3 regions of the Proteiniborus sp. genome follow, and region 2 is predicted to be linked to each of the others. Evidence: riboswitches for the same ligand, from Rfam matches in the RefSeq annotation. Region 2 holds a riboswitch; each other region holds the start of a gene.
What was found. A riboswitch is a leader RNA that binds a small molecule or an ion and turns the genes downstream of it on or off. The one in region 2 is predicted to bind molybdenum cofactor.

Region 1: another riboswitch for molybdenum cofactor. It lies ahead of ABV008_RS12830 (NADH-dependent [FeFe] hydrogenase, group A6); the one in region 2 lies ahead of ABV008_RS07015 (alkaline phosphatase family protein).
Region 3: another riboswitch for molybdenum cofactor. It lies ahead of ABV008_RS14925 (S-layer homology domain-containing protein); the one in region 2 lies ahead of ABV008_RS07015 (alkaline phosphatase family protein).

What each region holds. Positions count from the first base shown of each region.
Region 1 covers NZ_JAWRHZ010000060.1:65,243-68,527, reverse strand. The annotation lists gene ABV008_RS12835 (ECF transporter S component) at 1-201, opposite strand, end outside; gene ABV008_RS12830 (NADH-dependent [FeFe] hydrogenase, group A6) at 211-1,947, opposite strand; molybdenum cofactor riboswitch at 2,208-2,326, opposite strand; gene typA (translational GTPase TypA) at 2,369-3,285, opposite strand, start outside.
Region 2 covers NZ_JAWRHZ010000036.1:78,047-81,331, forward strand. The annotation lists gene ABV008_RS07005 (NADH-ubiquinone oxidoreductase-F iron-sulfur binding region domain-containing protein) at 1-408, shown strand, start outside; gene ABV008_RS07010 (2Fe-2S iron-sulfur cluster-binding protein) at 398-1,147, shown strand; molybdenum cofactor riboswitch at 1,291-1,410, shown strand; gene ABV008_RS07015 (alkaline phosphatase family protein) at 1,498-2,454, shown strand; gene ABV008_RS07020 (ECF transporter S component) at 2,480-3,058, shown strand; gene ABV008_RS07025 (molybdopterin-dependent oxidoreductase) at 3,048-3,285, shown strand, end outside.
Region 3 covers NZ_JAWRHZ010000065.1:58,113-61,397, reverse strand. The annotation lists gene dhaK (dihydroxyacetone kinase subunit DhaK) at 1-180, opposite strand, end outside; gene ABV008_RS14930 (prolyl oligopeptidase family serine peptidase) at 568-1,275, opposite strand; molybdenum cofactor riboswitch at 1,593-1,715, shown strand; gene ABV008_RS14925 (S-layer homology domain-containing protein) at 1,818-2,864, shown strand; gene ABV008_RS14920 (Ig-like domain-containing domain) at 2,926-3,285, shown strand, end outside.

The DNA.
Region 1 (3,285 bases), on a different contig from region 2:
AACTCCTAAAACTACAGCCATAAATGGTGTTATCAGTCCAATAGCTGCAGCCCAAGGCAGTCCACACATCTGAGCAGCAATGATTAGTACTGCGTTAATGCCTGAACCAGTAATAAGTTGCCCCATTTTTACAAATTGAAATACTAAAGCAATTGCTAATAGTATAGCTGTTCTTGTTAATGTTTTTGTTTTCTTATTCATATATATCACCTAATATCTTTCTCGCTTTATATAATGAGTGTGTAGTAGGTGGTGAGCCTTATGTCCGTTAGCTTTCCCTAGGTATTCATCATATAAAGCTTTAATTTCTGGATTATTATGAGATTTTCTTAAAGGCATTTCTCTATCAATAGTATATAATCCCTGTGCTCTTTGCCTGCACACTTCATCTGTCTTATCCTTATCCATAATAATTGGCTGTCCTCCGCCGTTTATACAACCTCCTGGGCATCCCATTATCTCTATGAAATGATAATTAGCTTCTTCATTTCTAATTCTATCTAGAAGTCTACCTGCGTTACCTGTACCATGAGCAACAGCCACCTTTACATCAAGATCTCCTATCTTTACAGTAGCTTCCTTAATGCCCTCAAGTCCTCTTACTGGAGCATACTCTATTTCTTTTAAATCTTGTCCTGTCAATATATCAGCTACAGTTCTCAAAGCTGCTTCCATAACGCCACCTGTAGCACCAAATATTACTGCAGCACCTGTAGATTCTCCCATAACCTTATCGAAGCTTTGGTTTTCTAAGGATTTAAAGTCTATTCTAGCTTCCTTTATCATCTTGGCTAGCTCTCTAGTTGTAATAACTGCGTCCACATCCTTGAATCCGTTTACAGATAGTTCTTCTCTTGCAGATTCATATTTTTTAGCTGTGCAAGGCATAACAGATACTACAAATATTTTTTTAGAATCTATGCCCATTTTCTCTGCATAATAAGATTTGGTCAATGCCCCAAGCATTTGGTGAGGAGATTTACAACTTGACAAATTATCTAGAAAATCATTGTGATAATGTTCACAATATTTTATCCAGCCTGGTGAACAAGATGTAATCATTGGAAGTTTTCCACCATTCTTTATTCTGCCTAATAGCTCAGTACCTTCTTCAATAATTGTTAGGTCTGCTGCAAAATCTGTATCAAATACTCTATCAAAACCTAATCTTCTAAGTGCAGTTACCATTTTCCCTTCTACATTAGTCCCTACAGGCATACCAAACTCTTCTCCTAAAGCAACTCTAACTGCAGGAGCAGTCTGGACAACAACATACGTATCATTATTTTCTAGGGCATCCCATATTTTATTCCTATCATCCTTCTCTCTTAATGCGCCAACAGGGCACACCTTTATACATTGGCCACAATTTATACAAGCAACCTCTGACAAGCTTTTGTTAAAAGGAGCAGATACTACTGTTTTAATTCCTCTCCCAGCAAAATCTATCACAGCTGTTCCCTGAACACTTTTACATACGCTTATACATCTTCCACAAAGTATGCATTTGTTTGGATCTCTCACTATTGAAGGTGACATCTGGTCAATATCATAAACATTTTTTTCTCCCTGATATTCCAGCCCATCTACTCCCATTTCTTCAGCAAGCTTTTGAAGTTCACAGTTAAGATTTCTGGAACAAGTGAGGCACTCTCTCTCGTGCCTTGCAAGAATGAGCTTAAGAATTGTTGCTCTAGCTTCTCTAACTTTTTTTGAGGCTGTTTTAACTTCCATACCTTCTGAAACAGGTAAAATACAGGATGCTTGGAGAGTCCTGGCCCCTTTCACTTCTACAACGCACATTCTACAAGCACCAACTTCATTGATTCCCTTCAGGAAACAAAGGGTTGGTATATGGATGCTTAATCCTCTAGCAGCTTCTAAAACGGTTGTCCCCTTTGGTACTTGAGTCTTGATACCATCAATCGTAATGTTAACGTTTTCCATAACATTTGTCCCCCTATAATAAATATTGAATTATATAAAAAAGGCTCCTAAAAAGAATTATAAGGTAGCCTTTTTTGAGCCACTGCATAAGAGCGACTTGCACGAAATCAAAGATTTCTGCAATCTGCTTAAAGCTCATTCATAGAAAGTTCTTTTATATGAGATAATAAAGTAAAGCTTCCCTTTTCATTATAAAAAAGCTCCTTCTAAAAGGAGTTTTTTGTAATAGTAAACAAACCAATAGTTGTATAACAATATCGGTAGTTAAATATGGCTCCTTTCCAAACACGGGAGGCATGAATATTTCTATTCATACCCATAGGTTTATATTCCATAGACAATTGTCTTTAGGATTATAAACTCGGAATTATTCTATTATTATATAAATAATAATTTATTGTGATATTTGTGTCAATAGATTTTATTTCTTTTTAGATTTATATCTTAAGCTACTATCAAGTATACTTTTTCTTACTCTAATACTTTCGGGAGTAATCTCTAGTAGCTCATCTGCTTCAATAAACTCTAATGCTTCCTCTAGGCTCATAACATTAGGTGGTGAAAGTCTTAGAGCATCGTCTGTGCCTGATGCTCGAGTGTTTGTAAGTTGTTTTTTCTTACATACATTTACTTCTATATCATCAGACTTTGCATTTTGACCTACTACCATACCTTCATATACTTTAGTTCCTGGTGTAATAAATAAGGTTCCTCTTTCTTGTGCTGCATATAACCCATATGTTACAGCTTCTCCAGATTCAAAAGCTACTAATGAGCCTTGAGGTCTTCTTGGAATATCTCCTTTATATGGCTGATATCCTTCAAATACTGAATTTAATATACCATTACCTCTAGTGTCAGTCATAAATTCTGAACGATACCCTATAAGCCCTCTAGCAGGTATTAAAAATTCTAATCTAGTATATCCTCCAGTAGGCTGTGTCATAGTAACTAGCTCTCCTTTTCTTTGTCCAAGTTTTTCTATGACTGAACCAACAAATTCTTCTGGCACATCTATAGTAACTTTTTCTATAGGTTCATGTTTCTTTCCCTCAATAGTTCTAAATAAAACCTCTGGTTTTGAAACTTGAAATTCATAGCCTTCTCTTCTCATAGTTTCTATTAAAATAGAAAGATGAAGCTCTCCTCTTCCTGATACTTTAAATGAATCTGTTAAGTCGGTTTCTTCTACTCTTAAGCTTACATCAGTATTGAGTTCTTTAAATAGTCTTTCTCTAACCTGTCTTGATGTTACAAACTTTCCTTCTTGACCTGCAAAAGGACTATTGTTAACTGAAAATGTCATAGCTATAGTTGGCTCTGATATTTGCACGAAAG
Region 2 (3,285 bases):
CTTAAGATACTTACCAATATTACAGAAGGCAGGGGGAAGCTAGAGGATATAGACCTGCTTCTCCAGTTAGGCGAAACTATTGAAGAAGCTTCATTATGTGGCTTAGGGAAAACAGCACCAAATCCAGTTTTAACCACCATTAAATATTTTAAAGATGAATATATTGAGCATATAGTAAATAAAAGATGTCCTGCTGGAGTATGTAAAAATCTAACTAGCTATTATATAGACAAAGAAAAATGTATAGGATGTGGCTTATGTGCTAAGAAGTGTCCTGTAGATGCTATTACTGGCAATAGGAAAGAACCTCATACCATAGATAAGGATAAATGCATTAAATGTGGTACTTGTTTTACTAATTGTGCAGTTGGTGCAGTAAAGACTGGAGGTGCTCTAGTTGAAGCTTAAAATAAATGGAAACTATTATGAAGGCAAAGCAGGAGAAACACTTATGGAATTAGCCAAAAGAAACAATATAAATATTCCTAGTCTTTGTCATAAAAAAGGATTTGAGGGATTAGGAAGATGTAGATTATGTCTTGTGGAAGTAAAAGAAGGACATAGGACAAAAGTCGTTTCTTCATGCGTATATCCAATTAAAGATGGCGTAGAGGTAATAACCAACTCTGATAAGATATTAAAAATGAGAAAAAATATTATTATGCTTCTACTGTTAAGGACTCCTAATAATGAATATATTAAGAATTTGGCAAAAGAATATGGAGTTGTAGCACCTGAAAGATATATGAATACTGATGAAAAAGAAGACTGCGTTTTATGTGGGTTATGTGTTAAGGCATGTGAAACCATGGGAACCAATGCAATATCAATGGTCAATAGAGGTACAACTAAAAAGGTATCTACTCCTTATGACGATGCTTCAAAGGATTGCATAGGATGTGGAGCCTGTGCAGAGGTCTGTCCTACCAAAGCAATAAGCTTAATAGATAAAGATGGAAAGAGAATAATATGGAATAGAACATTTGATTTAATTAAGTGTTCTAAATGTGGCAGATATTATACAACAAATGAAGCTTTTCATTATGCTAATAATAAGCTGGACATAATAATTGAAGAACCATTATGTGAAGACTGCAAAAGAAAGTTGACAGGTGAGAAGTTCAAGGAAGTTTTTGAAAAACTATAGTTTATTTTAATACCAAGACACTGCGTTGTCTTGGTATTTTTATTTAATGTTTTTTAAGTTGACAACTTACTAACAAAAAAGAGGAGATTTAAGAGTTATATAGAAAGTATTTATAGAAAATATTTATGGATATTATTAATATAGCAATTGAAAGTTTCCGAGTTATTTTACCTAAGTTATATTTAATATGGTGGATAACCGTTAGGTATAAATAGAAATATTTATGCCTCCCGTATTTGGAAAGGAAACAGCGAGCAAACCAGCTTTATAATTCTTTGATTATTGGCTAGTGAGTAGTTTCCTTTTGAAACTACTTTTTTTGTGCTTATAAAAATAAACGAGGAGATTACATGGGAAAAAAATATTTGGTTTTATTATTTATAATAATTTTACTTGTCTGTGTAGTTAGTTTGACTTTTATATATTCTAAAGATGTAAGGGAAGTCCAGATAATTAAAGGATCTGAAGATAAAACAAATGGCTATGCCATATATACTGAAGATGGAGACGTCTTATATACTGAAAATTTAGAAGTAAGTAATTCTATTTTAAATAATGTAATAGTTAAGTGTAATGATTTTACTGTGAAAAACCCTATAGGAATAGTTGATAACCCTCCAAATAAAAGTATTACTGATATAAAGGATATGGTTTTAAAGTCTTTAGAATCAAATGATAGCATTCTAATAATATATATTGATGGTTTAGGATATGAACTCTACGAGGAATCTATCAATCTAGGATACTTGCCTTATATATCTACATTAGAAAAGGGAGCTAAAGCACTTACTGTATATCCGTCAATAACAGATGTAACATTTACGTCTATGGTAACTGGAGAAACGCCAAAATATACAGGGATACATAGTAGAGATAAAAAGAAATTAGAGGTTGATACCATATTCGACATAGCTTCACAGCAAGGAAAGAGCTCAAAGATAATCGAAGGTAATATGAGAATAGTCATTGATGAAGTTGAGACTGTTTTAAATATAGATGAAAACAAAAATGATACTATTGATGATGAGATTTATGAAACTGCAATGATAGAATTAGAAAATCCAACAGATGTACTTTTAGTTCATTTTCATTCATATGATGATTTTGGACATAAGTATGGACCTGACTCTACACAAGCTTTAAAACAGCTTAAAGTATTGGATTCTTATGTAGAGAATATGGTAAGTAAATTTTCAGGAAAAGTAATAATAACGTCAGACCATGGTATGCATAATGTAGGGAATGGAGGAGAACATGGTACCTTTTTATCTTTAGATATGTTTATACCCATAATAGTCAAAGAATAATTTTAAAATAAAGTAGGGATGGACTATGAAGAGATTTTTAAATAGATTTTCAATGTTTGATTTAGTGATCATAGCATTGACTTCGGCTTTAGGTATAGCAATAAAGCCCATAATAGTGCCTTTAATACACATAATAACTGGTCCGCTTTTTATTCCCGGCGGTGCAGCAGCAGGCGGTTTTTATATGCTATGGCTGGTTTTAGGTATAGGCATAACAGGAAAGATAGGTACAGGAACTCTTATAGGATTCATACAAGCTTTACTAGTTATTATAACAGGTGCATATGGTACACATGGAGCAATTAGCATTATTACATATACTTTACCTGGAGTTATGGTTGATGTTGGAGCAAAATTAGCAAGAGAAAGATTTTTTAGTACAACAGTATTTTTTATTCTTGGATTGATAGCTAATGTTTCTGGAACATTTTTGTCTTCATTAGCATTTTTTAGACTGCCATTAATTCCATTACTTTTATCATTAAGTGCAGCATCATTATCAGGTGGGCTTGGGGGTCTTATAGCATACAAAATTGCCAAAGAGTTGAGAAAGACAAATATTATAAATAACACAAATAGGCAAGGTGATGTCAGTGAAAAATAAAAGTGTTATATTCGTAATTGTATTATTAGCAATTGCAACACTTGTTTTAGCCTTTTTAAACAAAGGAAGTATAGATGTAAGTGGTTATGAAGGAACTGTAAAATTTATATCAGGAGAAAATTCAATAGAGTTGAGTTTTGAAGAAATTACTAGCTTAGATTATGAAGAATTCAGTGCAGTTGAAGATACTTCTAGCTCTGGACCTGCTGCACGTAAATATAAAGGAG
Region 3 (3,285 bases), on a different contig from region 2:
AGATGGCTCATGCCCACTTCCTCCACCACTTACCAAACCTACTTTACCTTTTATTGGTGAATCTTTTCTAACTAGTACATTGAAACCTTCTACTCTTTTCACATACTCAGGATAAGCTGCAACTATACCTTGAAGCATTTCTTCTACTACGCTTTCTCTGTCATTAATAATCTTCTTCACTACATCACTTCCTTTCAATAATTAAATTTACTAATAAAAACGCCTTTCTTTTAATTTGATTAATTTCCTAAGCCTTCACATAGCTTATAAATTCAGACTCTATGTTGTATTACATATATATTTTTAAGAACTTAAATTATGACAAGCCTTATAACTTTTTTGTTATGCAAAAAACCGCACTTATCTAGCCTTATGTTTTCATAAGTTAGATAGCGCGGTTCTCCAAATCTCCATTAAATATTTAATTAATATTATCTGTCCATTTGCTTATACTATAAATATGCCTCTCGTTCTAATTATATGCACAAGCCTTCAAATTTTTTATATATTATAGTTTCCTTAATAAAATAAACATTTTAAGCTGTTTCAGTGTGACTTCTCTTTCTTCTAGCATAGATTCTCTTCTAAAAAACCCAACACTTGACTGAGAGCCTCTATTGTTGCAAGTTTTTTCATATCATTATCAAATAAATGTCCTTCATTCTTAACAGTTATTAGCTTGTTATTTATTCCATATTCCTCTAACTTTTCTGCCATCTTAACCGATTGTTCATATGGCACATCAGTGTCCTTATCTCCGTGAATCAAAAGAGTAGGTGGAAAATCTGAACTTACATTATATATTGGACAAAAAGGTATTATCTTTTCTTTTTGAAATAATGTGTGATACCCACTTACTTCTTTTGTCCATATCCCTTTTTGTCTACAATATAAATAATATATAAATCTTTCTCTAAAACCCTGTGTTATAGCTTCATTGTTTATTACACCATAGGCTTCTTCTCTGGTAACTAAGGGCATTTTGCAGTAATACTCACTAGGCATACCATACCATTCTGCAAGTATGTCTCCATATCCGTAGAAAGATACTATTGAACTAGGTTTTTCTTCAAAAGTTCCAGAAAGTAAACCCAAATAAGCTCCAGCAGAACTTCCTACTACTACAATTTTATTGGGATTGATATTCAGTAAAACTGGTCCCTTTTCATCTAGCATATTATATGCCGAAAAAATTGTAAAGGTGGTATATTTTATGTATCCTACTTTTAATTGTATTAGTAAATCATCAGTTAATTTGATAAACAATTTCCGCATGCCATGGGGATAACATGCTGCTTGGGCAAGGATCGCTATCATAAGTACAGTCTTTAGCTTGCAGATGAGGACTTTGTTATAAAAAGACTTCTACGAAATCTACTTGACTTCGCATATGCCCTAAGACATTTCTATGGAGATATGATTGCGTCTAGATTTGGTCAGTTGCTAACAGAACATCTTACTATAGCAGCTTTATTGGTTGAGATGAAATTTGATTTTTAAATTGAGGTATGTCTATTATTAATTATGATTTGTCATAACATTAGAACATTAAGTTAAAATATATGATATAATTATTATTGATAATTTTATATAACTAAAAAATTCTACGAGATTGTGTTCCTACAGGCACTAGCTGCTACGGAAGCAATCCTATAGGGTATAATTGGAAACGATTATGCCTCCCTTTTGGAAAGTAGATAACTAATAAGCCAATCAATTCTTAATGGTTGACTCTGTATGTTACGGTTTCTAAAAGGAAGCCGTTTTTTTATTGCGGCTCTATATATTATTATACTAACTTTAAGGAGGAGTTTACTATGAGAAAAGAAACAAAATTATTCTCAACAATCAGTTTATTAATTGCTTTTTTAATGATGTTTTCAGTAATTTCTTTTGCTGACTCTACAGAAGGTGTTAAAGAAACTGAACAACCTCAATTCAATGAATGGGTACATAAGGGATGGTCACGTCTATACGAAAATGATACGTTTAATCCTGACAAAGCACTATCCAGAGTAGAATTTGTAGCTTTGATTAATAGCTTGTTTAATTTTAAAGAAACTGCAGCTATAAATTTTACTGATATACCAGAACAAGCTAACTATTACAAAGAAGTAGCTAAAGCTTTTAAAGCAGAATATGTTGTTGGAAAAGGTAACGACGTTTTTAGTCCTGATGCAGAAATTACTAAGGCAGAAGCTTATATGATGTTAGCAAGAGCATTAAAGTTAAATGTACAACAGGAAGCAGACAAGCTTTTACAGTTTAATGACTCTAAAGAAGTGCCAAAATGGGCAATAGGTGCTGTCGAAGCCTTATCCCAAAAGGGTTGGATAAATGATAAAAATAAAGTAAAACCTCTAGATAAAGTATTAGGTTCTGAAGCAGTTGTATTATTAGAAAAAGCTGTTGCCTCTAAGCCTGAAGAAGCCACAAAAGATGCTGAAGAAAGCATAACAAGCGAAGAGCCTTCTAAAGGTAATGGAAAATCTCCACTTTCATTTAAAGGAGCTTATTTTACATCAATTGTAGATAATAAATCCGTAGATTTAGCTAAGTTAGATGAAGGACTAAAAAACAATGAAAATATTATTATTAAATTAGAATTTGATCGTGGTATTGTCCGTGATAATTGGGAAAATAATCAGAAACAAATATTGCTTAAAGATAATGACGATCAAGAAGTATTAAATGAAGTATTTAGAATTAATGGTGTAGATAATGAAAAATCATATATATTTATTAAACCACTAACTGCTCTTGAAGCAGGTAAAAACTATAAAATTATTATGAGCAAGGATTTAAAAGCTAACAATGGTAGTTCCCTTGGTGAAGAAATAGTGGTTACTTTTTCAGTTCAGTAAAATACAGGGGGAGCTTGCTTCCCCTGTATTTTTATCATTATTAACTAGATAGGAGGCAAAAATGAAAAACAATAGACAATTTTATAAGATAATTATGCTTGTTTCAATACTCTTCTTTGTATCTATTGTCTCAGTTTATTCCAGCGAAGACGGAAAATCTATCCATTTAGACCTAGTAGAATCTATTCCTTCTAATGGAGAAGAATCAGTGGACAATGATGTACTCATACACCTTTTATTTAATAAGAATGTAGTTAATATGTCTGTTAAAGATAACAACGCAAATTGCTTTAAGCTACTAGATGAAAATCAAGAAGAAGTACCTATTGAAATTCTTTTTCCTGATGATCAAATAGAGCCTGAACGAAAAAGACAAATAGATATAAAACCAATAGATACCTTAGAAGAAAATAAATCTTAT